Regions from separate parts of the Paenibacillus sp. FSL P4-0127 genome, predicted to be linked through region 3. Evidence: riboswitches for the same ligand, from Rfam matches in the RefSeq annotation. Region 3 holds a riboswitch; each other region holds the start of a gene.
What was found. A riboswitch is a leader RNA that binds a small molecule or an ion and turns the genes downstream of it on or off. The one in region 3 is predicted to bind cyclic di-AMP.
Positions count from the first base shown of each region.

Region 1 (9,622 bases), 3.5 Mb from region 3:
GCGGAACGCACCTCCGGCGCCGTCCGGTTCACGTTGTTGGTCAACGTATCGACAATGACCATCGACCCGTTTGGTCCAAAGCCTTCGTAACGGAGCTCCTGATAGGTTTCCTCCGAGCTGCCTTTCGCTTTATCCAGAGCGCGGTCGATGATCGCTTTAGGCACATTGTAGGTTTTGGCCCGTTCCAGAACGACTTTCAAGGCGCGGTTCGATTCCGGATCCGGTTCGCCCTTCTTGGCGGCTACATAAATTTCAACCCCGAATTTTGCGTAAATCCGGCTTGTGTTGGCGTCTTTCGAAGCTTTTTTCTCCTTAATATTGTTCCATTTGCGGCCCATACTGTTCCCACTTTCTATGTTTAGTACCTATCTATTATAACCGATTTTTTTCAAGCTGTGGACTATTCTTGCAATCGCTGTTTTTGACTGGGGAACTCCATAAAAAACAACCCTACCTTAATACGCAGTAGGGCTGTTTAAGAAGGGAGAGCATTACCGCTTTCTTCTTTTCCGCCGCGGAGCCGTGGAACAAACCGCCGCCTTGGGCGCCTCACTAACGACATTGTATTTGACCAGATGCTCGTAAACGGGAACGCAATGACGTCGAGTCACTATGTTTATCGGATGGATGACTTGGACAAGCTGGGGGTCGTAGATATCTTGGACGATGACCTGCGTCGGCGCAACGATCGTTACGGGCGGGCAGCAATGGCAGCTCATTTATAGATTCACCTCACTATAGGTTTTTAGCTTCATTACGGTATATGAGGCTGCCCGCTTGTATGACTGTTCTTTCGCCCTTATTACAATAAAAACAGCCCGCCCTCTGTAAAAGAGCAAGCCGTTTCTACTGAATGCCGTTAGTGTCTTCCGCTTACAGCATCTTCGTCGTCCACGCTTCGCAGTTCCACGTTTCCGTCACAACGTCGCGGTAAAACTCCGGTTCGTGGGAAATGAGCAAAATGCTCCCCTTATACGCAATAAGCGCCCGCTTCAATTCATCCTTCGCGTCCACGTCCAAGTGGTTCGTCGGTTCGTCGAGCACCAGCAAATTCGTCTCGCGGTTAATCAGCTTGCACAGGCGGACTTTGGCTTTCTCCCCCCCGCTCAGCACGGCGATTTTGCTCTCGATATGCTTCGTCGTAAGGCCGCATTTGGCCAACGCGGCGCGCACCTCAAACTGCGTAAACGACGGGAACTCGTCCCAAATTTCCTCAATGCACGTGTTGTAGTTCGCTTCTTTCATCTCCTGCTCAAAATAACCGATTTCCAGGAGATCGCCGAGGTGCACGGACCCGGATAGCGCCGCAATCTGCCCGAGAATGCTGCGCAGCAGCGTCGTTTTCCCGATCCCGTTGGCCCCGACCAGGGCGATTTTCTGCCCGCGTTCCATGCGCAGGTTCAGCGGCTTCGAGAGCGGCGAATCATAGCCGATCACCAAATCCGCCGTTTCGAAGATCAGCTTCCCGGACGTTCTCGCATCCTTGAAATTAAACTGCGGCTTCGGCTTTTCCCTGGCCAGTTCGATGATCTCCATCTTGTCCAGCTTCTTTTGCCTGGACATCGCCATGTTCCGGGTCGCGACGCTCGCCTTGTTGCGGGCGACGAAATCCTTCAGGTCGGCGATTTCCTGCTGCTGGCGCTTATAGGCGGCCTCCAGCTGCTGTTTTTTAGCCTCATATACCTGCTGGAAATGATGGTAATCGCCGGCATAACGGGTCAGCTCTTGATTCTCCATATGATAGATCAAGTTAATGACGCTGTTCAAAAACGGAATGTCGTGCGAAATCAAAATAAACGCATTTTCGTATTCCTGCAGGTAGCGTTTGAGCCATTCGATATGCTGCTCGTCCAGATAGTTCGTCGGTTCGTCCAGCAGCAGAATGTCCGGCTTCTCCAACAGCAGCTTGGCCAGCAGCACTTTCGTCCGTTGCCCGCCGCTCAAATCGTTTACGTCCTTATCCAGCCCGATATCGGTCAACCCGAGTCCCCGCGCGGTCTCTTCGACTTTCGCGTCGATCATGTAGAAGTCCTGGTTCGTCAGCGTATCCTGAATCGTGCCGACCTCCTCCAGCAGCCGCTCAAGCTCCTCCGGCGACACCTCGCCCATTTTCGCATACATGTCGTTCATTTCCTGCTCCAAGTCGAACAGATACTGAAACGCCCCGCGCAGCACGTCGCGGATCGTCATGCCCTTGCTCAGCACCGCATGCTGATCCAAATAGCCGACGCGCGTCCGGCGCGCCCACTCGATTTTGCCTTCATCGGGCTGGAGCTTGCCCGTAATGATGTTCATGAAGGTGGATTTGCCTTCGCCGTTGGCCCCGATCAGGCCGATATGCTCGCCTTTCAGCAGCCGGAAGGACACATCGTTAAAAATAGCCCGGTCGCCAAACCCGTGGCTTAGCTTTTCTACATTCAATATGCTCATGAAACTACACCTTTCTCGCAAAAAGATACACTCGTCATATTATAAAGGTTAACCGGAGGACAACTCAATACGGCGGAATAAATTATTGCCCGCAAAAAAAGCACCTCCCCCGGACTGATCTTCAGGAGCGGTGCTTTTCGTTACAATCTAATAACCTAAAATCTCGTCGATTTGGCCCAGCTCTTCAGCGCTGAACGAGGTGTTTCGCAGCGCAAGAACCGCGTCTTCGATCTGGCTGACCTTGCTCGCGCCGATGAGCGCCGAGGTCACCTTGCCGCCCCGCAGCACCCAGGAGAGCGCCATTTGCGACAGCTTTTGCCCCCTTGCTGCGGCCAAATCGTTAAGCCGCTTCACCTGGCCGATCCGCTCCGCGGTCAAATCCTCCGCACGCAGGAATACGCTGGGCCCGGCCGCCCGGGAATCCGGCGCGATCCCGCCTAAGTAGCGGTCGGTCAGGATGCCTTTTTCCAACGGCGAAAAAACGATCGAACCGATCCCCTCTTCCTGCAAAACATCCTGCAGCCCCTCCTCGATCCAGCGGTTCATCATCGAATAGCTGGGCTGATGAATCACGCATGGCGTGCCGAGCTCTTTGAGGATTTTCGCTGCCGCGCGAGTTTCTTCCGGCCGATAATTGGACAGCCCGACATAAAGCGCTTTCCCTTGACGCACGACGAGGTCGAGCGCGGACATCGTTTCCTCCAACGGTGTATCCGGATCAGGGCGATGGTGGTAAAAAATATCGACAAATTCGAGGCCCATCCGTTTGAGACTCTGATCCAGACTGGAGACGAGATATTTTTTGGAGCCCCATTCCCCGTAAGGTCCCGGCCACATGTAGTAGCCCGCTTTGGTGGAGATGATCAATTCGTCACGGTAAGGGCGGAAGTCTTCCCTGAGCACCCTGCCGAACGTTTCCTCCGCCGACCCCGGCGGCGGGCCGTAGTTGTTGGCCAGATCAAAATGCGTAATGCCGAGGTCAAACGCCCGGCGCAGCATCGCCCGCCCGTTTTCCAAAACATCGATGCCGCCGAAATTATGCCATAATCCGAGGGATATGGCGGGCAGCTTCAAGCCGCTTCTGCCGGCGCGGTTATTAAAGATGGCCGACAAATATTTGCGGTCCAGCCCAACGACCGCCGCCAGCTGGCCGACGGAAATCTCCTCGCCGTAATGGCTGTGCAGAAAATCAAGGCAGCGGTGGATGTAAGCGTCTTTCGCCTGCGCTTGAACCGCCGCTTGACCCGGCGCGGAAGCCGGAGCCAGCTCCACCATGACCGAGAAAAACTCGTTCAGCAAGACCCGCAAACGCAAATCGCGGGTGGCCGCCTGCTCCTCGGCCTCGTTCAAAAGCTCGTACAGCTTCGGCATCAAACGGGTATCCATGGGGAACACCGGCTGCTCCGCGGTCACACGGGTTCGCGCCAGAATTTCTCCCGCCTGATCGCCGCAAAAGGCGATCCAGGAATAAACCCAGGGCCTTGCGGCGTCTGCCTGGTAAAAGACGACCCGCTCAGGATAAGCGATAAACGCCTGGCCCGCCGTCAGCGTCAGCGTCTCGCCGTCCTCCACGCGAACGCTCCCCTTTCCCTCATGGACAAAGTGGATCTTATAAACGTCCCGTACGCCCGGGCCGAACGAATGCTGGGGAGCGCAGGCTTCCTTGCCCCAATAGCATAAATACAGCTCCGGTGAATCGCGGAACGGACGGTCCGGGTTGTAATGAAAAATCGCGGCCAATAACAGCACCTTCTTTGCACTTGGCAGTGGAATTGAATGCGCCCGCATCCGCTGACATTGTACCACAAAAACAATGTTTCCAATTGCCGATCCCATGAAAAAAGAGCGGGTGCGCCAGGTCATTGGTTTCCTTGGTAACCGCTCTTTTTCTTTCGCTATGCTCCGCCGAGTTGCTAATGAACCGCCGCCGGCTCCTGCACTTTCTGATAAAAAGCGCCGAGCGTATTCATCGTCGACATCGGAGCCGCTTCTAACGGATAATAGCCTTTTTTTACCATCCATTGCCATACGTCATAAGCGTGGTGCGAGCACATGCAGAAGGCATGCTCCAGGAAGCTGCGGATGTCGGGATGGCTCATCTCCATGGCCGCCCAAGCGTACTCCCTGCCCGCCCGTTTCAAAGTCAGCAAATAAGCGGTGGCGATTTCCCGGTCGTTGAACTGCTGAATCGAGGTTCTCGGCGTGACCGGAACAGGCGACGCAGACGCCTCGGTAAAGGATTGCAGGACCGGCTGCAAATCCGGGATGGCCAGTTTCCCGCTGGCCCCTTCCGCCTTGCTTAAATACTCCACCTTCATGTTGTAGTCCTGAAAATGAAGCGGAAGATGTTTTTGCAGGATCGCCTTCAGTTCAGGGTCCTGCGCTTGGTTTAAGAAACACGCCATGTTCGTAATCGAGTTAACGCAGCTTAACGTTAGTTCATTCAAATCCTGTGCCTCGTGTGCGGCCAATTCCATGAGAACGTATCCTCCTTCGCTGTTTTTCGGTTGCTTGGTAAATCACTTTTAGAATGCGCCCCATCGTTTTCTATTATTGCCGGAAGCCGGAGTAAAATCGTCCCAGACAAGGACAAATACCCATAAGGTTCCGCTGCGCATATAATGAATCAATTCTAACTATGGAGTGTGAGATCGTGAATAACGAATGGAAACAGGAGCATCTGGCCTGGCATGAAACACTGGAGCTGCATGAGCTAGTCGCCTTTCAATCCGCCAATTTGGCGGCGTTCAAAAAGAAACTGCCGATGGTGATGGACCCGGAGTTAAAAGCGCTTTATGCAGAAACGATCAAAACCTTGGAGCACAATATCCGCGAACTGCTTAAATTTTATCCGCTGGCGCCTGGTATGGCCCGCAACGTTTCGCCCGATATGACCGGATTTGACGCGGCCAGCCTGCTTGGCTTCGCCAAAGCCTCCGTACGCAATTACGCGGCCTCCATTACGGAGACGGCTACTCCTCAATTAAAGGAAACATTCCAAAAACAATTGCTTGGCGCCATCGCCCTTCATACCAAAATATTTAACTTCATGCACCGACACGGCTACTATCCGGCGTACAATTTGGAAGAACTGCTGGCCCACGACGTGCAAATGGCCAATCAAGCGCTAAACATGTAGCTTGCGAAAAAACCCCGGAATTCCGGGGTTTTTCTGGCGGTGCGTCATTTCTTTTGTTCCTTTTCTTCAGGTTCATCGTATTTATTGATATGCCCGGTAATGGCTTCGACCGCTTCATTCACATTCGTGGTGGCCGGCACGGCCTTAACCTCGTCTTCGGTCTTATCGACAAAATTTTGATGATCCGCGCGTACGGCTTCAATTTTATTGCTCACCTAAAGGTCACTCCTTTCCCGGAAGGTTGGGGTTTGAATTTACTATGCGATATTTTGCGCTTCTTTATGTATAAAGCCGTCCCAACGCAAAGCCATTTTGCCGGGACGGCTTTTTTTCTTAAAATTCCGTGCGGGCCGCCATGTATTCGGGTCTCGGCTTCTTCCCGAAATAAGGCTCCGCCAGTTTGTTTGCTACGCTGTTATAGACCATAAAAATATTGCTGCGCGGGTACGGCGTAATGTTGCTGTTGGAGCCGTGCATCAAATTGCAGTCGAACAGCAGTACGGAGCCTGCCTTGCCGACCGGCGTTTCAATGCCGCAGCGCTTCGCCAGCTCGGTTAAGCTCGCCTGATCGGGCGCGATGAATTCCTTGGAGCAATCATCAGGCGCCTGGCCGACGCACGACACGAAGATTTGATGGGAACCGGGCATGACCATAAGCGGTCCGTTAAACGGATAATTGTCTTCCAGTGCGATCAAGCAGCTGAGCGCCCGCATCCGGGGCATCCCGTCCTCCACATGCCAGGTCTCAAAGTCCGAATGCCAGTAGAACTCTTTGCCGGTAAATGCCGGCTTGTAATTGATCCGCGACTGATGGATGTAGCTTGGTCCCCCCAAAACATGCTCGACGATCGCGAGCAGTCTCGGATGCCGGGACAACTCCTGAAAAACCGGGTGGGTCCGATGAATCGCAAAGATCGAATGCACTTCTTCCCCGCCGGGCTGGCGGATAATTTCATCGGATGAAAGGTTCCGGGATGCTTCCCGCAAGCGCTGCGCCTTCTCCTGATAGCCCTTTAATTCCGCTCCGCCAAAAAAGTTCTCCAGGAACAGATAACCGTTTTTGGCGTAAAAATCCGAATGCTCTTTGCTGATTCCGCTTTCCGCGTTCCACTCGCCATATACGATGGGATCCTGCCGCGGAAGCCATCTCGGCTCAGCATAAACCCGGGAAGGGTAAGCATCCGTCTTTGGATCAAAAATTACGGACGTTTCCAATTGATTCATTCCTCCTCATCCCCTCATAAGAAATATTTGTCCAAACCAAAAAGGACCGCCGCTTGGAGAAGACAAAGCTTACCCAGCAGGGTCCTTAAAACGGACAAAGGCCCTTATAAAAGGGCCTAATAAAATCTCTTAATGTCGCAATATAGACCCATCCACTGCTGACGAGGTTAGCTGACGGGCTCGGGTAAGATGGTACCCTACAATCATTGCTGAATGATTCGCCCCAAAAAAATGGTTCCCCCGTTTCCCGGCTCCTTAAGCCGGAAACTAAGCGTGAGTCTATAGTAAAGGCAATTCGCGTTCATGTCAACCCATGTTCTGTAACATTTTCGATTTCGCCATATACTCGCTGCCGCATTCGTTACCGCAGCCGGCTTTCCGCTTCAGCCAAATCGGCCTGATCCTCCTGCAAATCTTCCTTGGCGCGTTCCAGCGGTTCCGGGTTCATGCGCCCATCCGCCTGGGAAATGGCGTTCTCCGCTTTGTGAATGGCGTTATAGGCATTTTCCACCGTTTCTTCGCTCGGATGGGACTGTGCTTGCGTTACGGCCCGGTGCGCTTTTTTGACGGACTGCTGGGCGGATGAGATCGGGTTTTGCGATTGCATGCTGGAATAAGGATTTGCCATGTTTTAGCCTCCTCCAAAAAGATGATAAGATGCAGGTCCTTACTAATTTGAGGAAAAGGCCCGGACAATATGCGTTCGAACTTTTGCCAATCCCACACTCCTGCCGCTTAGGCCGCAGCGGAAACCAACTTTAAAGCAGATAGAGCATGGATTTAACAGCGATGGAACCCGGAGCTGGAAAAAGGAAGAGGGGAAATCGGCACGAAATCACTGGCGTTGAATTAACTTTTGCTCAAGCTTTCCCGTGAAAGCTATCCGAAATCTAAACGGTTGTAGCAGCGGCTATTTGCCGAAAAAAGACCTTATCTAAATTCTAACGGTTGCGAGCGCCGTTATTTGCCTGAATCTAAGGCAAAAATTACCGGATTTCAGCGAAATAAGCACCATGGCAACCGTTACAATTTGAAATCAATGGTATTGGAACAAATAGCGCTTGTGGCAACCGTTAGAGCATTGGTGTGCTCAGAAAATGTATCTTGCCAGACTTAAATGCAACGCTAGCGGCACGAAATGCAAAAGGGCATGCGATTTTCGTCGAAAATCCCCGAAACAGGCGGTTCAACTGCAAATATGCAGTTCATTTCTTATGATAAGCTACCTTTTTATCCTATAGCTGCAAATGAGATGTATTTTTGCACTTCAACCGCCCAAAAGCAGAAATTTGCAGAAATTCAAATGGGGCTTTTGCATTTGATCTCATCGAGCCGTCCTTCTTACCATGTAACGAATTCATGAAGTCGTCGGTGATTTTCCCCAATTACATCAAGGCCTTCTTGCCCTAGTTCGGAGTCCTCTTTTTTAAATGGAGCTTTTCACCTTCAAGGCTGCGCGCTCCTCCCGCTCCCGCAGCTCTACTCTGCGGATTTTGCCCGTATTCGTTTTTGGCAGTTCAGCGACAAATTCGATCTTCCGCGGATATTTATACGGGGCCGTCACCGCTTTGACATGAGCCTGAAGCTGCTTGACCAGTTGCGGCGAACCCGCCGCCCCTTCTTTCAGCACAACAAAAGCTTTGACGATATGCCCGCGAATTTCGTCGGGACTTGCCACGGCGGCGCATTCCTTGACGGCAGGATGCTTCATCAGCGCTTCTTCGACTTCAAACGGCCCGATCGTATATCCGGAACTGATGATGATATCGTCGCCGCGCCCCTCGAACCAGAAATAGCCTTCTTCGTCCATTCGCGCCCGGTCCCCGGTAATAAAATACTCACCGCGCACGTTTTGTTGCTTCCGCTCCGGCTCCAGGTAATAGTTTTTAAACAAAGCCGGCATGCTAACATGAACGGCAATATCCCCGACTTGTCCCGCCGGAAGCGGAGTTCCCCGCTCGTCGACCACCTCCGCCACGCCCGGGGAAACCGCTTTGCCCATCGATCCCTGCTTAAGCGGAGTATCCTTCAGATTGCCGATCAGCAGCGTGCTTTCGGTTTGCCCGTATCCGTCGCGAATGGTGATGTTCAATTCCTCTTGAAATTTCCGGATCACTTCATCGTTTAGCGGCTCCCCGGCGGAAACGGCGCTGCGCAGGCCGGATAGGTTATAACCGCCTAGCCCGTCCGTTTTCGACATGATCCGATATTCGGTCGGCGTGCAGCACATGACCTGAATGCCGTAATTCTCCAATAGCTGCAGGTAGCGATGCGGTTGGAACGTCCCCTGATATACGAAACCGGTCGCCCCATTCCCCAGCACCGACAGGAACGGGGTCCAAATCCATTTTTGCCAGCCCGGCGCGGCTGTGGCCCACACTGTATCGGCGCTTCGAATGTCCAGCCAGGCCGAGGTGATCCTGAGATGCGCGTAACCCCACCCATGGCTGTGCACGACGCCCTTCGGATTGCCGGTCGTTCCGGACGTATAAGCCAAAATGGCCATATCGTCGCGGTGAGTCCGCACCGCCTCAAAGGTGTCCGGCTGCCCGTCCATCAATGAATCGAGCATAACCCACCCGGCTGGAGCGGGGACGGTTTCGTTGCTTCCGGCAACCGCGATGCGAAATGCCCATGACGGCAGCTCCTCATCAATGTTGTCCGCCTCCCCGGTCGCATTGTGCCAGGCGATGACCGCCCGCGCCCCGGAGTGCCGAAGCCGGTAAGCCAAGTCCTTGGCCCGCAGCATCTCGGACGAAGGAATGATCGTCAGCCCCAGCTTCAAGCAGGCCACATAAATTACGTAAGCATTAATATGCCGCGGCATCA
Region 1 covers NZ_JBBOWY010000001.1:4,136,891-4,146,512, reverse strand. Annotated here, with positions in the region: gene NYE74_RS18700 (YebC/PmpR family DNA-binding transcriptional regulator) at 1-338, opposite strand, end outside; gene NYE74_RS18695 (hypothetical protein) at 492-719, opposite strand; gene NYE74_RS18690 (ABC-F family ATP-binding cassette domain-containing protein) at 874-2,430, opposite strand; gene NYE74_RS18685 (aldo/keto reductase) at 2,578-3,558, opposite strand; partial or broken gene NYE74_RS18680 (AraC family ligand binding domain-containing protein) at 3,727-4,218, opposite strand; gene NYE74_RS18675 (spore coat protein) at 4,344-4,907, opposite strand; gene NYE74_RS18670 (spore coat protein) at 5,084-5,569, shown strand; gene NYE74_RS18665 (hypothetical protein) at 5,614-5,784, opposite strand; gene NYE74_RS18660 (phytanoyl-CoA dioxygenase family protein) at 5,903-6,793, opposite strand; cyclic di-AMP (ydaO/yuaA leader) riboswitch at 6,935-7,077, opposite strand; gene NYE74_RS18655 (hypothetical protein) at 7,155-7,421, opposite strand; gene NYE74_RS18650 (acyl-CoA synthetase) at 8,220-9,622, opposite strand, start outside.
Region 1: it holds a riboswitch for cyclic di-AMP, as region 3 does, so the genes downstream of both, NYE74_RS18660 (phytanoyl-CoA dioxygenase family protein) here and NYE74_RS02600 (C40 family peptidase) in region 3, are expected to answer to the same signal.

Region 2 (9,622 bases), 1.7 Mb from region 3:
CAAATCGGCGATCAAGTATGAGGATAACGCGCAGACCGTCATGACGATTGTGGAATAGTCGCGAAAATAGCCGTGGCGGGCATGTCCCGCCAAATAAGTCAGTATGCCCGAGATAATCAGTCCGGCAAGAATTCCGCCGAGCGCGGTTTGGACAAACTCCCAGGACATGGCGCCAACGTCCAGCGCCCCGCCGCCGGCCACCGCGGCCAGCAGCGAAAACGTCAAGATCGAGCCGGTAGCGTCGTTAAACGCCGATTCGCTCTCCACCGTCTCGCGGACCCGCTCCTTGATTTTTACCTGCTTGAATACCGGAATGATCGAAGCCGGATCGGTGGAGGCGATGACCGCCGCGGCCAAAAAAGCAAAAATCCAATCAACGCCGAACAAGTAATGAACACCCACGCCCATGACGATCGTCGAAATCACCACGCCCGGTACGCTGAGCAGCGATAACGTAATCCATACGTTGCGAAGCCCGCTCAGCCGCAAATTCCGCCCGCCGTCAAACAAAATCAGCGCCGACCCGACCGTTAATATCAATTGATTGATCAGCGATCCGCTTTGTTCATGAATCAGCCCAAGCCCCGGACCGAGCAGCATCCCGACGGCGATGAACACCGCCACATCCGGCAGCCTTAGCCATGCCGCCAGTTTGCCCGATACTACGCCAACGCTGATAACGAATAAAATTAAGATCAGAAAATGATGTATCGCTTCGGTTACAGCCGATTCCATTCCGCCACATCCCAACCATCCAAAGTGAACCAACTCTTTTTTCTTAATAACCCGATAATAATTACTCGTTAATGACTTCCTCGAACTCTTCGATATTTCTCTTCGATCCGATGATGACCATAATGTCCCCTTCTTGCAGCTGATCCATGGCGGTAGGCGCCACCAGGATGCTTCCGTCGCGATGAATGGCCACGATGCTGCAGCCGAAACGGGCGCGCGGGTTAATGTCGCCCAGGTTTTTCCGGTCAAGGCAAGCGGGAACGTTCATTTCCACGATGCTGTATTCCTTGGACAATTCGATGTAATCCAGCAGATTTGGAGTCACGAGCTGATGCGCCACGCGGACGCCCATATCCCGTTCCGGAAAAATAACCCGGTCCACGCCAAGCTTTTGCAGCGCGCGGCCGTGCAAGACGGAGAGCGCCTTGGCGACCACGGTTTTGATCCCCAAGTCCTTGAGCAAAATCGCCGCCAAAATACTCATCTGAATATCGTTACCGATCGCGACGATCCCGCAGTCGAAGTTGCGGACGCCCAGCGATTTCAGCACTTCCTCGTCCGTGGCGTCCGCCACGACGGCATGCGTCAGCTGGTCGCTCAATTCGTTTACCACCTCTTCGTCCCGGTCGATCCCGAGCACCTCATACCCGAGGTCCATCAACTCCAGAGCCAGGCTGGAGCCGAACCGGCCCAGTCCGATGACTACAAACTGCTGCATTTTCATGTTTAATCTCAAGTCCCCTTATCTTATCCTATAATCATTTTGCCTTCCGGATGGCGGTACAATTCCTTGCCTTTCTTCGGTCCAAGCGCATAAGCTAGCGTAAGCGGCCCGAGTCTTCCGGCGAACATCGTAAAGCTGATGAGGATTTTGCCGATTACCGTTAGTTTCCCGGTAAGCCCCATCGTAAGCCCGACGGTGCCGAACGCGGAGGTCGTCTCGAACAGAATGCTCAGGAAGCTGGCGTCCTCGGTCGTGGACAGCACCATGGCGACGGCCACCACAAGAAATAAAGCGAGCATCGTGATGGTGACCGCTTTGAAAATACGTTCCTGGGCCATCCGGTAGCGGAACAGGACGAGGTCCGACTGTCCGCGGATCATGGAGATGACCGCGCCGACGAGAATGGTGAAGGTCGTCGTTTTGATCCCGCCGCCGGTCGAGCTGGGCGAAGCCCCGATAAACATCAGGATGATCATAAAAAATTGCGAAGCCTGCCGCAGCTCGCCGATATCGACCGTGTTGGCCCCGGCCGTCCGCGGCGTCACCGACTGGAACAGCGCGGCCCAAAATTTCCCGCCCCAGCCGAGCGGGGCTAGCGTCCGCGGATTGGTGAATTCGAATATAAATATGACCAGGGCCCCGACCACGATCAGCGCCGACGTCATCGACAGCACCACCTTGGAATGCAGCGACAGCTTGCGGCGGCGCCGGAAATCAATGATGTCCGACAGCACGATAAACCCGATGCCCCCGGACACGATGAGAAACATCGCCACGAAGTTGACGAGCGGATCGGCCACGTACAACGTCAAGCTCCGGTATTCGCCAAACAGGTCAAACCCGGCGTTGTTGAACATGGATACCGCGTGAAAAACGCCGAAGTACAGCGCCCGGCCCAGCGGCATGTCAAACGCCCAGCGAATCGCGAACAGCAGCGCCGCGCAGGATTCAATGACCAGCGAATACAGCAGCACCTTGCGGATCAGCCGGACGATCCCCTCCATCGTGTTCTGGTTCATCGCCTCCTGCAGGATCAGCCGGTCCTTCAGCGAGATTTTCCGTTTCAACACGAGCGAAAACAAGGTGGCCATGGTCATGAACCCAAGTCCGCCGACCTGAATCAGCAGCATGATTACGATTTGGCCAAACGTGGAAAAATAGGTCCCGGTGTCGACGACGACCAGTCCCGTTACGCATGTCGCCGAAGTCGCCGTAAACAGCGCGTCGACGAACGGCAGCGTCTCCCCGGCCGCACTGGAAATCGGCAGCATCAGCAGCAGCGATCCCAGCAAAATGATGAGCGCAAAACCCAACACCAAAATTTGCGGCGGGGAAAAGCTGATTTTTTTGAAAGACAATTCATTCACCCCATTGTTGTCGTGAAAAAAGAACAAAAGAAAAAAGCACTGGAAATCCAATGCCTTTCGGTGTTTGGTTCCTGTTGCAGGAGGCCTACGAGGTTAGCTGACGGATTCGGGCATGCACAGTTGCCCTAATCGCCCGACCAAGGCAGCCATACCGGCTGCCGCCACAATCGCGCGAAATTCACCCCAAAAAAATCGGTTCCCCCGTTTTCGAAATCGAAATTAGGCCTTAATATTTTTTCAATTGTTTTCATTCCGTTTTCGTCAAATGGATTATAATCCTTATTGGCTTCCACTACAAAGGTTCATTTTGATTAAAAACAGTGAAAAAGGGCTGGAAACGGCAAATCCCCGATCTTCTTGCCGTCCAATCTGAGCCATGCTAGGGTATAACGGGATTATTGCATCTTTTCATCATTTTTGCCTTCAACTGGCGTTGGAAATTCCACTATGTTATCTTTACTGTGATGTACTTCGCGCAAAATCATACTTGAGAACAAAAAATTTTAAAGGAGTTTTGTAATGTTTTCACCTATGAAACCGTCCAGCCGCAGGCTGAAGACAAAAACGCTTTGGCTGATGGCCCTGATCGGGTTGGTCATTTTCTTCATCGTCCAGATTTTTCCGACAACCGCTTCCGACACGCTGCAGATGGAACAGTCGGATGACGTCATCGCCAAATCGCAGGCCAGAACGAAAGCTATCGAATTTGCAAAGTCGGTGCTGAACATCGAGTTGGCCGGTCATCCCGAAAAAGCGCTCGTTACCTATGAATCGCGCTCCGATCTGTACGGTTATTTAACGAAGGCGGATTTGCTCGCCCCTTTCCTGAAGACGTATGACAAGCAATTTCCGTACGACGTATTTCGCGTCCGTTTCAACGAACCAAACGATGTGTTTAGCGCTTTGACCGTCGACGTTCACATGACCACCGGCAAAGTGGTCGGGTTCGAGGAAATCGTTTCCTCGAGCAATGCGAAAAAGCAGATGATGCTGGACTACGGTACCGAAACGCCAGACTCGCTGCGCACCTGGGAGGGCGATTTGACGCTGGAGGAGAAGGAGCGGCTGGCCGCGCCTTATCTGGCCGCGTTCGGCTTTGACCCAGCCCGCCTTGAGCGCGTGTCGGGCGAGGGCGATGTCGGTCTGCTCTATCACATCAAGGGGGATGAGCTCGGGGAGTCGCAAGCGACGATCGATATCCGCTACGAATACGGCGCCGTATCGTCATTCGAAAGCTACTTCTCCGTTCCTGAGTCGCATGCCGATTACGTCGCCGGGCAGACGCGGCTGGCCAACTGGCTTACCTTTGCCGGATACGCCCTGTTCACATTTGTGCTCGGCATCCTGGCCATCGTATACAGCGCGCTGACGCGGGCGCATACCACTTTTAAACGCGGGATTTTTCTGGCCGGCGCCTACTTCGTCTTGTCCGTCATCGGGACGGTCAACATGCTGCCTGTGTTTGAAAAGGACGGGCTCGATCCGATCGTGCTGACGGTAGGGTTCGTGATTCAAGGACTCGTCACCCTGATTCTTGCCGCCTCGGTATATTTCTCGCTCGTCGGCGGGGACGGACTGTGGCGGAAAAACGGCATCAATCTGTGGGCGCGGTCCAGGGAGGAAGGTTACGGCCGCCATGTGCTGACCGCGGTGGCCGACGGTTATGCGTGGGCTTTAATTTTGCTCGGGGTGCAGTCGGTTGTCTTCTTCATTCTGGAAAGAACGATTCATACCTGGTCGACGACCGATGCGACACAATCGCCGTACAACATGGTCTACCCGCTCCTGTTCCCGCTGCTCGCCTGGGTGGCCGGGATCGGCGAGGAAGCCGTTTACCGGCTGTTCGGCATTCCGATGCTGAAAAAGCTGTTCCGCAGCACGTTCATCGCCAGTCTTTTGACGACCTTGATCTGGGCTTTCGGCCATACGCTGTATCCGATCTATCCGGTCATTTCACGGCCGATCGAGTTGACCTTTATCGGACTGCTGTTCAGCTTCATTTTCCTGCGCTACGGCTTTCCGACCGTCGTTTTCTCGCACGTGATCTTTGACAGCATCCTTATGGCGCTGAGCCTGATGTTTATGGGCGGAGCGGTGAACATCGCCGCCGGTCTGGTCTACATCGCCCTGCCGGCGATCGTCGCTTACGTCATCTATCTGTTCAACCCGCCGGGCAAGGAGCGGCAGGGTCCGCCGCAGGGTCCACCGCCACTGCATCCGCTGCAGCCGCAGCAGCCGGAGCCCCCGCAATCTCCGCAGCTGCTGCAGCAGCCTTAGGCGGCTGTGAAGAGGGTTGACCCTGCAGAACGCAAAAAACCGTCGAAGCAATTTTTGCTTCGACGGTTTTTTGGTTTAAGGAGCAGAGAGGAGTGAGCGTTGCATTTGTTTCCGCAAAATAGCGGCAATTGGCACTAGCGCTGCATTTAAATCTGTGGAAAGTTACCTTTTCTGGGCAAACCAATATTCTAACGGTTGCCACAAGCGCTATTTGTTCCAATCCCGTTGATTTCAAATTGTAACGGTTGCCATGGAGCTTATTTCGCTGAAAACCGGTAATTTCTGCTTGGATTCAGGCAAATAACGGCGCTCATAACCGTTAGAATTTAGAAAAGGTCTTTTTTCGGCAAATAGCCGCTGCTGCAACCGTTAGATTTCGGATAGCTTTTACGGGAAAGCTTGAGCAAAAGTTAATGCAACGCCGCCAGTGACTTTGGATCCCTATCACGCTCCCGCTCCTTGCGATCATGGTAAGCCATGGCTCCAAAACTGGCCGTAGTTTACAATTCTTCCGGCACGTCCTCGTCCCGCAGGGCGTCGATAATTTGGCGGGCGAGCTTGTCGCCGATCGAAAGCGGCCGGAAGTCTTCGACTGAAGCCTCTTTGATTTTTTTCAGCGAGCCGAAATGCTTCAGCAGCGCCTTGCGCCGTTTCTCCCCGATGCCGGGGATCGCGTCGAGCCGCGAAACGACCATCGACTTGCCGCGCTGCTCGCGGTGGAACGTGATGGCGAAGCGGTGAACCTCATCCTGAATCCGCTGCAGCAGGTAGAACTCCTGGCTGTCGCGCGGCAGATGAATCGGCTCGGGCGGGTCAAAAGCCATCAGCTGCGCCGTTTTATGCTTGGCGTCCTTGACCAGGCCGCACACCGGGATATAGAGGCCCAGCTCGTTTTCCAATACGTCGGTCGCGGCGGAGATCTGCCCTTTGCCCCCGTCGACTACGACCACGTCGGGAAGCGGCAGGTTCTCTTTCAGCACCCGTTCGTACCTGCGGCGGATCACCTCGCGCATCGTTTCGTAGTCGTCCGGTCCCTGTACGGTCCGCACCTTGTATTTGCGGTACTCCTTCTTGGCCGGCTTGCCGTCGATAAACACGACCATCGCCGATACCGGGTTCGTCCCTTGGATGTTGGAGTTGTCGAACGCCTCGATGCGCGACGCCTTCTCCAGGCCGATCGCCCGCGCGAGGTTTTCCGCCGCCTTCGAAGTCCGCTCCTCATCCCGTTCGATCAGGCGGAATTTCTCGTCGAGCGCCACGCGCGCATTTTCCAAGGCCATCGTCACCATCTGCTTCTTCAGGCCGCGCTGCGGCACCAGCGTTTTGACGCCAAGCCATTCCTGCAGCGCCGCCGCTCCGGAGGCCGAATCCAGCGCCGCCGGCTGCTCCGCGGACCGGGTTTCCGGGCCGGCTTGAGCTTCCGGGCCGTTCTCGCCACGCAGCGCTGGTACCGGGCCAGCCTCGCCTTCCAGTTGCATGGCTTCCCCCGCTTGCGCCCCTGGCGTCGGCACCGGGCCGTTCTCGCCTTCCGGCGCTGGGGCCGGCACGGCCTGGACTCCCGGACTCAGCACCGGACTGTCCGCGCCTTCCGTTGCCGGAGCCAGCCCCGCCAGTGCAGCCAGCGCCGGTACCGCACCGTCCGCGCCTTCCTGCCCCGCAGCTTGCCCAGCCGCGGCCTCCGGCCCCAGGCCTACCGGCTCTGGCTCCGCTCCGTCTTCGCCGCGACGCTCAGCCGCAGCCCCGAACGGCTCAGCTCCGCGCTTCGGATCCCCCTCAGCCCGAGCGGCCTCAGCCTCCGCATCCTCCTTCATCTCCGGCAGCAAAATCTCCTGCGGCAAGGCCGGATTTTCACTGTAATACTGCGTGACGAACGACAGAAAATCTCCGTATGCATCGCCGTAAAACGGGAATACCGACGCATGCCGCTCGATCATTTTCCCCTGCCGCATGTACAGGATCTGCACGCACATCCAGCCTTTGTCGACGGCAAAGCCGAAGACGTCGCGGTCTTTGGCGTCTTTCATCGTGATCTTCTGCTTCTCCATCAGCGCGTTGATATTGATGATCTGGTCGCGCAGTTCCTTGGCCCGCTCGAATTGCAGCTCCTCGGCCGCCTCATGCATTTTGCGCTCCAGCTCTTTTTTGATCTCCTCGTGCCCACCGCTCAGAAACGACGTTATTTCCTGGGTCATATCGTCGTAGGTCGATTGCGGAACCTCCTGCACGCATGGCGCCAGGCATTGCCCCATATGGTAATAAAGGCACACCTCTTTGGGCATCACGTTGCATTTGCGCAGCGGATACATGCGGTCGAGCAGCTTTTTCGTTTGCTGGGCCGCATACGCGTTCGGGTACGGACCGAAATATTTCGCTTTATCTTTAAGCACCCGCCGGGTCACCTCGAGCCGGGGATGCGGTTCATTCGTAATTTTGATATAAGGGAAGGTTTTGTCGTCCTTCAAAAGCACGTTATAACGCGGATGATGCTGCTTAATGAGGTTGCACTCCAAAATGAGCGCCTCCATGTTGCTTCCGGTTACGATATATTCGAAATCGCGGATTTCCGAGACCAGCCGCTGCGTTTTTCCGTTATGGCTGCCGGTAAAATACGAACGGACCCGGTTTTTCAGCACTTTGGCTTTGCCGACATAGATGATTTTGCCGTCTTTGTTTTTCATTAAATAACAGCCCGGCAAATCCGGCAGCAACGCCAGCTTGTGGCGAATCGCCTCCAACGCCTTCTCCTGCTCCTGCCCCTGCGCTTCGTTGACAAATGAGTCCACGCCCTTCATCCTCCTCCCGCATGGAATTTAGAAAAACATCCGCGCCGCCCGAAGGCGTACACCGCTTACACAGAAAACGCCCCCGGACGAAACCGGAGGCGTAATCCAAGGCGCGCAGCAAAAGTCCCTATCGCCTTATCCCTGTCTTATTGATGCTTGGCGATCAGGTTTTTCAGCGTGTCTTTCGAGTTCAACCCGACGATTTTGTCGACCGGTTGACCGTCTTTGAACAGGATCAGGGTAGGAATGCTCATTACGCCAAAACGGGAAGCCGTTTCCGGATTGTCATCCACGTTGAGCTTGGCGATTTTCACCGAGTCCCCCACTTCTGCCGACAACTCCTCCAAAATCGGAGCGATCATTTTGCAGGGACCGCACCAGGGAGCCCAGAAATCAACTAGAACCGGACCTTGTCCTTCAATTTCGCTATTGAAAGACTGATCGGATACATTAACAATGGCCATGATATTCTCCTCCTTATAGGTTTGCTTGGGAGCGCGTCAAATACCTGCTGCTTCAGCCCAGCAATTGGATTGAATGTGAGAATGATGCAGACCGTTCGCCGGTAAAACGTTCCAAGATGAACATTTTCAGGGATCTCTCCCTGAGCGACAGCTGCCGAACCAATTATACCACATCCCACTAAAAAAAAGAAAGTGCTCGGCCCATCCCTTCTTCTTTACAAAGTGAAAAGCGATTGGTTATACTAAGAATAACCTGAAAACGAATTGTCTATGACAAATGTAGTTGACGACACGATAAATTCGCGAGGAGGCCCCATCGCTATGGATGCAAACACGCATGCGAACGATCCACGGCAGCATATTAACGAAGAACCGCGCAACGACCTGTTCGATCTGATGAACGGTTTCTTCGGCATGCTGACGTTAATGATCGTGATCTTTTTCGGGATGGTTATCATTAAATTTATTGCCGGTTAATTGAAGCGCCTACATACCTCCGGCATTGACGCTCGCTACGGCACGGCACGGCGGCAAAAAAACCGGACTTCCTTCGGGAAGTCCGGTTTTTTGCCGATGTTCGGGAAGGCACCGGCCCCTCCCGGAAATAGCGGTAATTTATGTCGTTATTTCTGCGGTGCTGCCCTTCGCTTAGAAAATAGCGGAACTTTCGGTCCCTATTTTCTAATTAAGCTTGAAAAAAACGCCTTTCTCCCCCCATCCGGCAACAATAGAGGTAAAAAATTCCGTTATTTTATGCCAAGCCCTTACCTTGGAGAAAATAGCGGAATTTTTTACCGTTATCTCCGCGGCCTCAGCAAACGTGGACCGCCCCCCACGGCGGCGGCAAGCTAAGTGCACTTGGCGGATGGAAGCCCCAGCCGTTTTATGGCGCGTCCGGCGCTTAGAGGGCAGGCATCCGGTCCGGAGTTGACAAGGTTACTTCCAAGGATGCGGCCAAAATGCGGCCGTTCACCTCACGCTCGGCCCCAAGCCGCAGCCGTTTAATCCGCGCCCCCTGCCAAGCTTCCTGTCAAGACCGCCCGCGCTTATTCGTCCCGCGAACCTGGACGACCTCCACAAACGGCGCGATCCGGTCCATCAGCCGCTGGCCTTTATGGGCCTCTTCCCCGTCCTTGCTCGTGAAGCTTAAATGCTTCTCCAGCGCGTTCAGCGAATAATTCGACGTGTAAAAAGTCGGCTTGCGGTTCATCCGGTAATTCAAAATCGAACCCAGAACATGATCGCGCACCCAAGGGTTCAAATTTTCCGCTC
Region 2 covers NZ_JBBOWY010000001.1:2,298,993-2,308,614, reverse strand. Annotated here, with positions in the region: gene NYE74_RS10300 (cation:proton antiporter) at 1-735, opposite strand, end outside; gene NYE74_RS10295 (potassium channel family protein) at 797-1,459, opposite strand; gene NYE74_RS10290 (TrkH family potassium uptake protein) at 1,483-2,826, opposite strand; cyclic di-AMP (ydaO/yuaA leader) riboswitch at 2,893-3,062, opposite strand; gene NYE74_RS10285 (CPBP family intramembrane glutamic endopeptidase) at 3,346-5,103, shown strand; gene uvrC (excinuclease ABC subunit UvrC) at 5,604-7,886, opposite strand; gene trxA (thioredoxin) at 8,033-8,350, opposite strand; gene NYE74_RS10270 (YqzM family protein) at 8,672-8,827, shown strand; gene dnaI (primosomal protein DnaI) at 9,381-9,622, opposite strand, start outside.
Region 2: it holds a riboswitch for cyclic di-AMP, as region 3 does, so the genes downstream of both, NYE74_RS10290 (TrkH family potassium uptake protein) here and NYE74_RS02600 (C40 family peptidase) in region 3, are expected to answer to the same signal.

Region 3 (9,622 bases):
ACAAAAGCGGTGGGCCGGATTTCCGATAGCTACCTTTTCTTTGATATGGAATCGTCGGAGTGGGCGGGATTGGCGGACGAGGAGCGGGCCGAAGTGCAGGAAGCGCTGGCTGAAGACCTGTTTTTTGCGTTAGGAGCGGAACCCGTTCTTGAGGTGGGGAGCGCGATCGTTATTTATGATCCTGAGGGGCACCGCATCAATTTTCTGATCGGGGACGAAGAGCTTACTTCCGTGGCTTTGATCTAGAGAGATTTGGTTTGGCACGGGATTCCGTGGTAAAATAGTTAGTCAGGAAGCATTACGCATGTTCAGGTTGTATGTGGAATAAAATAGTTGAGGACGGGGCCGGAAGCTTAGGTCCCGATGCGCCAGGGGATGCTTACATAACTAGGAGTTCTTGAAGAGAACGGGGAGGATAAATGATGCCGTTTACACCGCAAGAAGTACAAGCGCATTTGGAAAAGCTGGAAGGCTGGGAACTTGAGGAAGGACGATGGATCTTCCGCAAATATACGTTCTCCAATTTTATGAAAGGCATTGCTTTCGTGGATGAGGTGGCTGCGATTTCGGAAGCGTTTAATCATCATCCGTTTATTACGATCGACTATAAAACCGTGACTCTTCGGCTGACTTCATGGGAAGAAGGCGGAATTACGGCAGTGGATATTAAAGAAGCGCAGCAATATAACGAGGCGTTCGAGAAAATGCGCGCCGCGGATTAGGCTAGGCAAAAAACGCCCGCCGGAAACGCTCAAGTTTCCGGCGGGCGTGCTTTTCATGTGCCGTTATTTTTGCCGTTATTTTTTCTCCGCGAGCCACATCGCGACGTTGGCAATTTCTTCATCCTTGAGCCGATCCTTGAAGGAAGGCATCATTCCGCCTTTGCCTTTGGTGATAATGCCGTAAAGCTGGTCTGCCGTCAGTTCTGCGCCGATCTTTTGCAGATTCGGTCCCGCGCCCCCTTGCAACTGATCGCCGTGGCAGGTGATGCAGTTTGCTTTTACGGTGGCTTCGGCTTGTGCCGCATTCATCGTAATTTCAGGCAATTGCGGTTTGGCTTCCTTGGCGGCCTGCTCCCGGCTCGGCAGGGTGAACATCAATACGATGGCCATAGCGCAAGCCACGAAGAACAATCCGCTCATGATCCACTTTTGCATTCCAATCGCCCCTCCTATGTAAGCTACCTTTTCCATTATAACGGAACATGCCGCTCGATCATAGTCTTTGTGTCAAAAATAGGAACAATTCCGTCGTGATTGCGGTAAAGTTTGTAATAAACTTCATAGCAAGTCCGATCTAATGGATCGGGAGCATTTTTAGGATGAGGGGTGAGACCCTCGATACACCATGCAATAAAAAGGCTTGGAGATGCCGCCAGGGGTCATTTTGTCGTAAAGGTCCGTGATGGTGAAGCCGGCCTTTTGATAAGCGCGAATCGCCCGGGTGTTCCACGTCAGCACTTCCAAATCGATCTCATGGCCCGGTTTCCGCCGCAGCGCCTCCTCGACGATCGCCGTTACAAACCGTTTGCCGAGCCCTTGTCCGCACAATTCCGGCTTCATACCGATACCGAGCCGCGTAACCCTTTCCAACGGGAAATATTGGGCAAATCCGGCGAGTTCTCCGTTCTCGTCCAGCACGGACACGTATTGCTCCGCTCTGATCGCCGGGTTGCCGAATTCGACATCGAGCGCTTTCATTTGTTCCCAAGGAAGCCAGCTGTAAACATCATAGGGAGAATCGTACCGCCAGGTGCAGATTTCTGCGCCGTGGCTCTCTTCCATGGGAACGATGCGAAACTGAACAATCGGTTTATCCATTGGGATCCTCCTTTAAAAACGGCATTCCTATTACCCTCACTCTAACGGGATTTACTTGACTTGTAAAGGTTCTGCCGTCTCTCGGACACCTGTGGATTTATGGAAATCAACAAAAAATCGGTAACCTTTTGGCGTGTCGCTTCGTTATATAGATAGGGATGAAAAAAACCGCAAGCCAATTCCGAAGATAAGCTTACGGCTGACAGGTCATGCGGAGCGAAATTAAGCGCCGGCGGAGGTTCAGGATTCCGCGGCGTATACGGAATAACCGTATTTGCTGAGCACCCGCTTCGCGCCAACGAAGCGGTTCTGGTAATAACTGCTGCTCAATTTGTCGATCCGGATTCCTTTGGATGAAGAGGCATGGGCAAATTCTCCGTCGCCAACGTAGACGCCCACATGCGATACTTTTCCGCCACCCAGGGTGTTAAAGAAGACAAGATCGCCGGCTTGCAGCTTGCTTTTTGATACCGGAGTTCCTACCTTGTATTGGGCCGTGGATACGCGAGGAAGCGTAACGCCCATTTGTTCGAACACATACCGCGTAAACCCGGAGCAATCAAATCCGGCCGTACTGGTGCCGCCGTATTTGTAAGGCGTGCCGTACACGGAATTGACGATGTTGGAGAGCGACGTTTCCTGCTCGTCCGCAAAGGCGCTTCCCGTTCCCAGACTGAAACATAGAGCCAAACTCGTTACCGCTGCTGCTAAAGTCTTTCTCAAGATGTCTAACTCCTTCCAAGGCCTGCGAGGTTAGCTTAAGGATTCGGTTGAAGGCTCCCTATGATCCCTTTGAAGCGGGATCAATTCACCCTGACTGATGTGGTTCCCCCGTTTCCCGGGTGCGGGGAATTCGGCAGTTTCATGTAGTATGCACCCAAAAACGACGTCACAACAAAAATTACAAAGTTGTTACTATTTCTGTTGGTCATTTTACCAAAGTGGGCCAACATTGGCAAGTTTCCCGGCAAAAAGGATGCTTTTGGCCTGTGTGAGGAGCGGAGTGATCTGGGTATTGATTCCTAAGGGGGATCATCCGTAGACAGGAAAAACCCGCAGGAGACGTGGTATCCCAATCATCCCTGCGGGTTTGTCGAATTCGTTATGGATTGCGACTACTGTTCGGCTGTCACAGCTTCAAATTTCTCGGAGCTCATAATGCGCTTAGCTCCAACATACCGCTTCTCGTAGTAACTTTCGCTCAGTTTGCTGATGACAACTCCTTTGGAAGAAGAGGCATGCGCAAATTTGCCGTCGCCGACATAAATACCAACATGAGATATGCCATCGCCGGAAGTGTTGAAGAACACCAGATCGCCTGCGATTAATTCATCCTTGGAAACGCTTGTTCCCATCTCAAATTGGGAGCCCGATTGATGAGGAAGATCGATGCCGAGCTTGTTAAATACATACATCGTAAATCCGGAGCAATCAAAACCGGACGTTGTTGTTCCGCCTGCGGAGTAAGGAGATCCGAGGCCTTCTTCAATGGCGCTGTCCAGTTTGGAATCCGCGAAAACGCTGCCGGTTCCGATCGTGAAAAGCAATGCAAAACTTACTGCTGTTACGGTCAAACGCTTTTTCAAGAATTATGCTCCTTCCAATGCCTACGAGGTTAGCTTAAGGATTCGGTTGAAGGTTCCCTATGATCCCTCGCTTACGAGATCAATTCACCCAAAGTGGTTCCCCCGTTTCCCCGGCGCAGGGAATTCGGCTTTGATTTCTCACCTGATAAGACTTATTCGACGTAACTTGCTATTTTCCTGCCAAAGATGACAAAAATAATTACAAAACTGTTACTGAAATTGTGTTGCTGTTATTTTAACAAAGACAGGGATCATTTGGCAATGGTTAATTCGCGAGACTAAGAGGGGAAAACCTGACACAAGGCCTTCGCAAAGTCGCGGAGGCCTTGTGCCGTAAAGGTTTCAGAGAGATGAAAAAATTTTAACTTTTCTCGGTTTTTGTCTGCCAGAGGCGATATTGCGAGGTGACCTGCCAAATTTTAAAAGCGCTGCGACAGAGAGGATAGGTTTGCTGGAGGATCAGCGCCAGCATTCCGGTCCAGATCCAGGAGACCGTTCCGAACAGCAGGAACACGCCCAGCCCGAATGCGCCCAGTATGCAGGAGATCCCGATGCCCTGAAGAAGGTGCCGGAAGCAGACGAGGAGGGAACCCCAGACGCTTGATTTGAACAAGTACCCAAATTGTACGTAGAGAATGCATTGTCTCACCAGCCAGCCGTATACGAACCAGCCCAGGATGTAGATGAGACCCTTCAGCAGCGGGGCCATCTGTCCTCCGGCCCCCAGCAGATGCGGCCATAAAACAAGGAGCTTGGGAATAACCCAGAAGGCCGGGATAATGATTAAAATAAGTTCAATGGCATAAAACAGGACAACCGGCTTCCAGAATTCTTTCATTCCGCGGAACAACGGCAGTCCGTGTCCACGGCTCTCGGAGGGGACAAGCCCGTATAGAATTCCCGCTTGAATAAGAGGCGTGAGCAGGAGGCGTAGGACCGCCATGCCGATCAGCAATCCTAAATAGAGGCGGACGTCCGGATTGCTCCCCAAATGGATACGCCCTTCCAGCAGGAACAGAATTCGGCTGAGTTGCGTGGGCGGCGGATCCGGATGCCTTTGCAGTAGCGCGGTAACGGCGGTATCGACCAGGCGGTACAAAAACAATCCCCACAGCAGTTGATACAGGAACAAAATGATGACGGAGGGAAACTGGCTTTTCAGCAGGCTCCACCCCTGACGCACATAAGTCATATTTTCACCTCTTAAAAGTTTTGCGAGCGTTGCTTTACTCGATATGCTTCGAGCAAAACTACTTCAGAAGCATAAGCTGAGTTCTGCCGGCGTTTACCATATAAGTGTTCCGAGCAGGGCTTCCAGCAGCTTGGTCACGCTCATATTGGAGCGCGAAAGAAGGGGCTCGGGTACTTCCGTCTTCAAATAATTGTTGATGTGTTTGTTTTCGACCACCAGCGAATAGTCGGGATCGATTTGCACCCAAGCAAGCGGTTCCTTGTATTGCAGTTTAAGCTCGACGCGGCTGTCCTCGCCTCTCCATTGTTTTCGCACCGTATGGCCGTCCTTGAACGTGAACTGCAAGGGTACCTTCGGATAGGTCGCCCCTCTGCGGGAGATGACGACGGTGGATTCGTAAACGGCGGTCCCGTCCTGGAGGAGCGGATTCACCGTGATTTTGTCGACGGAGAAGTCGGCCATTTTGCCATCGTATACATACTGCGAAAAATAGTTTTTCCAGCTGCGCCCGGTGACCTGTTCGACCACCCGCTGGAAATCGGCCGTCGTTGGATGTTTAAAGCGGTACTTGTGGGCGTATACCGTTAAAATGCGCTTCATCGTTTTGCTTCCCACCTGGCGTTCAATATCGAGCAAAATAAGCTTGCCGCGGTAATAGACATTTTTGGTATAGCCGTCGCTGGATCCGTACTTCCAGGCGTTCTGGGTCAGCGGAGCCGGTGAGGAAATCAGGGCGGCCTGGATCGGGAGCGCCGGGGTGATGCCGAACTCCTGCTCCATTAATTTGTCCTCCGCATAGGAAGCGAAGCCTTCATCCAGCCAAGCCTCTTCAAATTCATTGCTAGCGATCATGCCGTAAAAAAACTGGTGCGCGATTTCATGAATGACCGTCCGCTCCAGCTCATCGTAACCGGGAGAATCGCCGCTAGCGCCAAAAGCGGTCACAAGCGTCGGGTATTCCATCCCGCCGGCTCCGTTTCCGTCCGCGGGGGGCACCACGATGGACAGGGTGGAATAAGGATACCGTCCGTACCACCTGCTGAAATTGGACAAAGCCGATTTGGCCGCATAGAAGTAGCGCTCTTTCAAATCCTGATGGGCGGGGTCCAGGTAAAGCTTGATCCGCACGCCCGGCACCTCGGAGGAGGAAAACGGCTCTTCCGCGTAAATGAAATCGGGGGAAGCTGCCCAGGCGAAGTCATGAACATCGTCGGCGTAAAACTGCACCGTTTTCCGTCCGCCTTTGACGGCGGCTTTTTTCGTCTGAAATCCGGTAGCGGCAACGGTATAGGCTTCAGGCACATTAATTCTCACGCTGTATATGCCAAAGTCGGCATAGAATTCGGAATTTCCGTGGTATTGATGGAGATTCCAGCCTTCCGCCGCGCGCCCCCGGGTGCCCGCAGGCTCATACACGCTGATTTTCGGAAACCACTGCCCGGCCATCACGAAATTCCCCGCCGTCCCCATCCGCGCAAAAACCTTCGGCAGCTTGACGGTGAACTTCATCTTCAACGTAAGGCTTTCCCCGCCTTGAACCGCTACGGGCAGACGGACTTTGGCCAAAGTTTTGTCCTTCGCGTTGCCGTCATCCGGCTGCACATACTGCAGCCGGTGGAGCAGGGAAATGCCGTCCGTCGTCCGCAGTTCGGTGATTTCCATGGAGCCCCAGCCGTCCTTAGGCATGATATCTCCGCGCAGCTTGCCGCCCGATTCTTTCATAAACGTGGTGTCCGGTGAGGAGAAGGCGTTAGGGTACAAGTGCAGATAAATTTCGTTGACCGTTTTTTTTCCGGGATGGGTCCATGTCAACGTCTCCGTGCCGATAAGCGTTCCGTCCCGTTCATTAAGCGCAACGTCGATGTGGTATTCGGCGACCCGGTTGCTGAGCACCTCCGCCTTCGGCTGTTGAATGCTTTCGGCCTGCGGTGCGGCCGGGGTTTGTCCGGTTTTTTGGACGACCTTGGGCTTGCCCTTTTCCGGGGCGAACGAAGCCGCATTTTCCGGGCCCGCGTGGAGGGCATACCCAGCCGTTCCGAGAATTAAACACAAAGCAAGGATGGAAATGCCATAGATCTTAGTACGTCGGGTCATACAATGGATACCTCCCGTTGACAAGCATCTACAGCATGTATATGTTTGCTTTTGGCAGATTATTAGCTAAAATTGAATTAATCAATAAGGCCCCAGATTCACGAATAATGGAGGACATTATGGATCAATCACCAAAAACGGGTAAAAAAATTTTCGCCCTGAATATCATCAGCAACGATGAGAAAAGTAAGCATAAAGGTTTTGGCGCAGGCTCCATCGATTTGAACAGCATGTCACCGGTCATCATCGACGGCGATGAAGCGTACATCGATGTCGGGGCGATGCACGCCAAAAGTAAGGTGGAAAAAGGCATCAAATTTTCGATGAACCGGGAGGATGTCCCGAACGGACGGCAGGTTTGGATCGTCTGGGTCGCGGTCGACCGCGGACCGGAAGGGCAATTTTACGGCGGGATGACCGCCTGCGAGATGTGGATCGATACAGAGGCGCGGCGCGGCTGGAAAATCCTTGCCGACCACGTCAATAAAATGGACTACGCCCTGAAGCGGCGGGTCATCCTGGAGGGATTGACGGCGGCGCAAAAAGCGGCGCTTAAAAACCTGTTGATCGATACCAACGCCGAGTGGTGGGAGCGCACGCCGGAAGAGCTGAAGAGCGCATTGAAAGCTTAAAAGTCCGTGAGATGCAGATAAAAAACAGTGAACCCTTGCCGTCCAGCCTGCGGCAAGGGTTCACTATTTTTTTCGGCATATATGGAACCTATACCTCAACTTTCGCAGAGCAAAAATTAGCTTGAGTCCCTGGGTTGAAAGCTTGAGGATAGGGAAGTGGGGGTGGACGGTAGATCAACACTCCCTGTCCGGAGACTTTGCACGATTATCCCGTTTGATCAGGTAGCAGAGAAACAGACAAGCTCGGGAGAAGATATATTTGGTGGAGAAGCAGATAGGTTCGAGATAATTTAGACGGCCTTAGGAGAAGAAATCAGGTTTAGAGGGGTGAAGCAGACCGGACAAGAGATCAAGACAGGAAATCAAGAGAGGAAATCAAGACAGGGGATCAAGGACAAGACGCAAAGGAAACGAAAAGACCGTGATTTTGTTGTAGCCTGAACTCCTTCCATCTGCAGCAACGCCCGCACTGTTCATGGTAACCCCTACCCATTAAATTGATCTTCATCAAGTACCCCTACCGTTCCAGCGTCCTGATCAGGCTGCTGCCCCAAGAGGCTGGTTCGGTTGGCGTGCGATCAGCCGGCGGTAAGGGATCGCCGGAATCGCCACACACATGCGCAGCAGCTTCTGCCGCATTGTTTCTTCCTCTCCTTGCAGGCGCAGCCGACGGCGCCCGGTGTATTCGTTCAGATACGCCTGCAGATGCTTCAGTCCCAAGGCTCCATACGTACTCTTCAGCGATTCCCACGCCTCTCTTACCACTTTCCGCAAGGGCACATACAGCCGAAAGGCCTGAGGGAACGACTGCACCGCCGATGTATGGACATCCACATGCCCGCCAATAAACGCGATTAGATCGTGACGGTTTGCCCTTTTTTCGCCTCCCCGCTTATGCGGTACCAGGCGGATTTTGACCTGCTCCGGCTCGCCCGACTCCGTGACTGTGCATCCCGCTACGACCGCCGAGGCATACGGATGTGAAAGCTGACACCGGGACGGATTACGCCCATACTGATCGCTGTTCACCTTCACGTCTCCGGAAAGCAGCTCCCGGGCATCGAACTCCCCCACGGCATGGCGTATTTTGTGCAGCATTGACCAAGCGGTCTTGTAGGTGACCCGGACCACCTTACTCAGCCGCAGCGCCGAGATGCCTCCCTCAAGCAGGAATAAATCCAGGGCCTCGAACCACTTGAGCAAGGGCAAATGCGTTCCTTCAAAAATCGTGCCGACCAAAGGCGACGTTTGATGCTTGCACTTTCCGCACTCGAATAAGGGGATATGCCGGGAAGTCAGACGGCTGCACCAGGTGTGATCACAGCGCGGGCAGACAAAGCCGCTTGGCCACTTCATCGCGATTAGCGCCTCCATGCAGTCCTGTTCGCTGTTAAAACGGTTGCTGAATGGCTGAAGTTCCGTTCCCGCATTGATCTCCATGTTTGCTCGCCCCCGAATCAAGAATACACGAACATAAGTTCCGTTTATTTCATTATACCAAACACACGTTCCCTTATCAAGCTAAAAATTTCACCTTAACCGCCTCATTTTTTCCTCAGCTTTTTTGTGTTTTTTCTTCTCTTTTTTTGGAACCCTTGACTTGCTCTAGCCCCACCCCTGCTCCCTGTTCCTTAACGAAGGGGATAATCGTGCAAAGGCAGACAGCAGGCAGGGACACCAAGACACGAACGCTTTAGACAGTCCTTTTGGACAGCCCCCTCACCTGGCGTCGATTTGTGACACTCCTCGAGACGGCCACGGTGCAAAAGGTAGATACACTAACCTCGCCGAATCGTGAAGCCTCTACATCGTTGACGTTTCCTCAACGAAGTAGCCCAAAAAGCTGTGAAGACACTGTCCGCCAATGATTCAACGTCACTTAAACCCGGCCAATTTTGCTTAGACAAATAACGCCTCCTCACAACCATTAGAATGGGGAATAGGTCTTTTTTTGTAAAATAGCCGCAGCTACAACTGTTAAATCTCCGGTGGGCACAATTTCGATTTCGAAAATCTTTTATTAATCGGTTTTCTTAGAAAGTACTGGTAAGATCAAACGATTTGCCGCCTTCTGGGCTTAAATTGAAACCCTCTCAATCGAAATGGAGAATGGAGCCGGTCCGCCCGGTGTAGGCCAGCCCGTCATCAGCGTTGAGACCGTTGATTTGAATCCATTGGATGTCGTCCTCTTGGCGAATGATTTTGCGTGTTTCATCGGTTGATCCTCCTACTGAACAAGTAGATACGTAGAATTAAACGGATGAAACACGCCAAAGTTGTGGGATAAAATGGAATCCA
Region 3 covers NZ_JBBOWY010000001.1:605,121-614,742, reverse strand. Annotated here, with positions in the region: gene NYE74_RS02625 (hypothetical protein) at 1-246, shown strand, start outside; gene NYE74_RS02620 (4a-hydroxytetrahydrobiopterin dehydratase) at 423-722, shown strand; gene NYE74_RS02615 (c-type cytochrome) at 798-1,157, opposite strand; gene NYE74_RS02610 (GNAT family N-acetyltransferase) at 1,317-1,820, opposite strand; gene NYE74_RS02605 (C40 family peptidase) at 2,061-2,543, opposite strand; cyclic di-AMP (ydaO/yuaA leader) riboswitch at 2,548-2,689, opposite strand; gene NYE74_RS02600 (C40 family peptidase) at 2,936-3,406, opposite strand; cyclic di-AMP (ydaO/yuaA leader) riboswitch at 3,410-3,546, opposite strand; gene NYE74_RS02595 (hypothetical protein) at 3,768-4,598, opposite strand; gene NYE74_RS02590 (M1 family metallopeptidase) at 4,692-6,692, opposite strand; gene NYE74_RS02585 (YwhD family protein) at 6,812-7,324, shown strand; gene NYE74_RS02580 (transposase) at 7,862-8,764, opposite strand.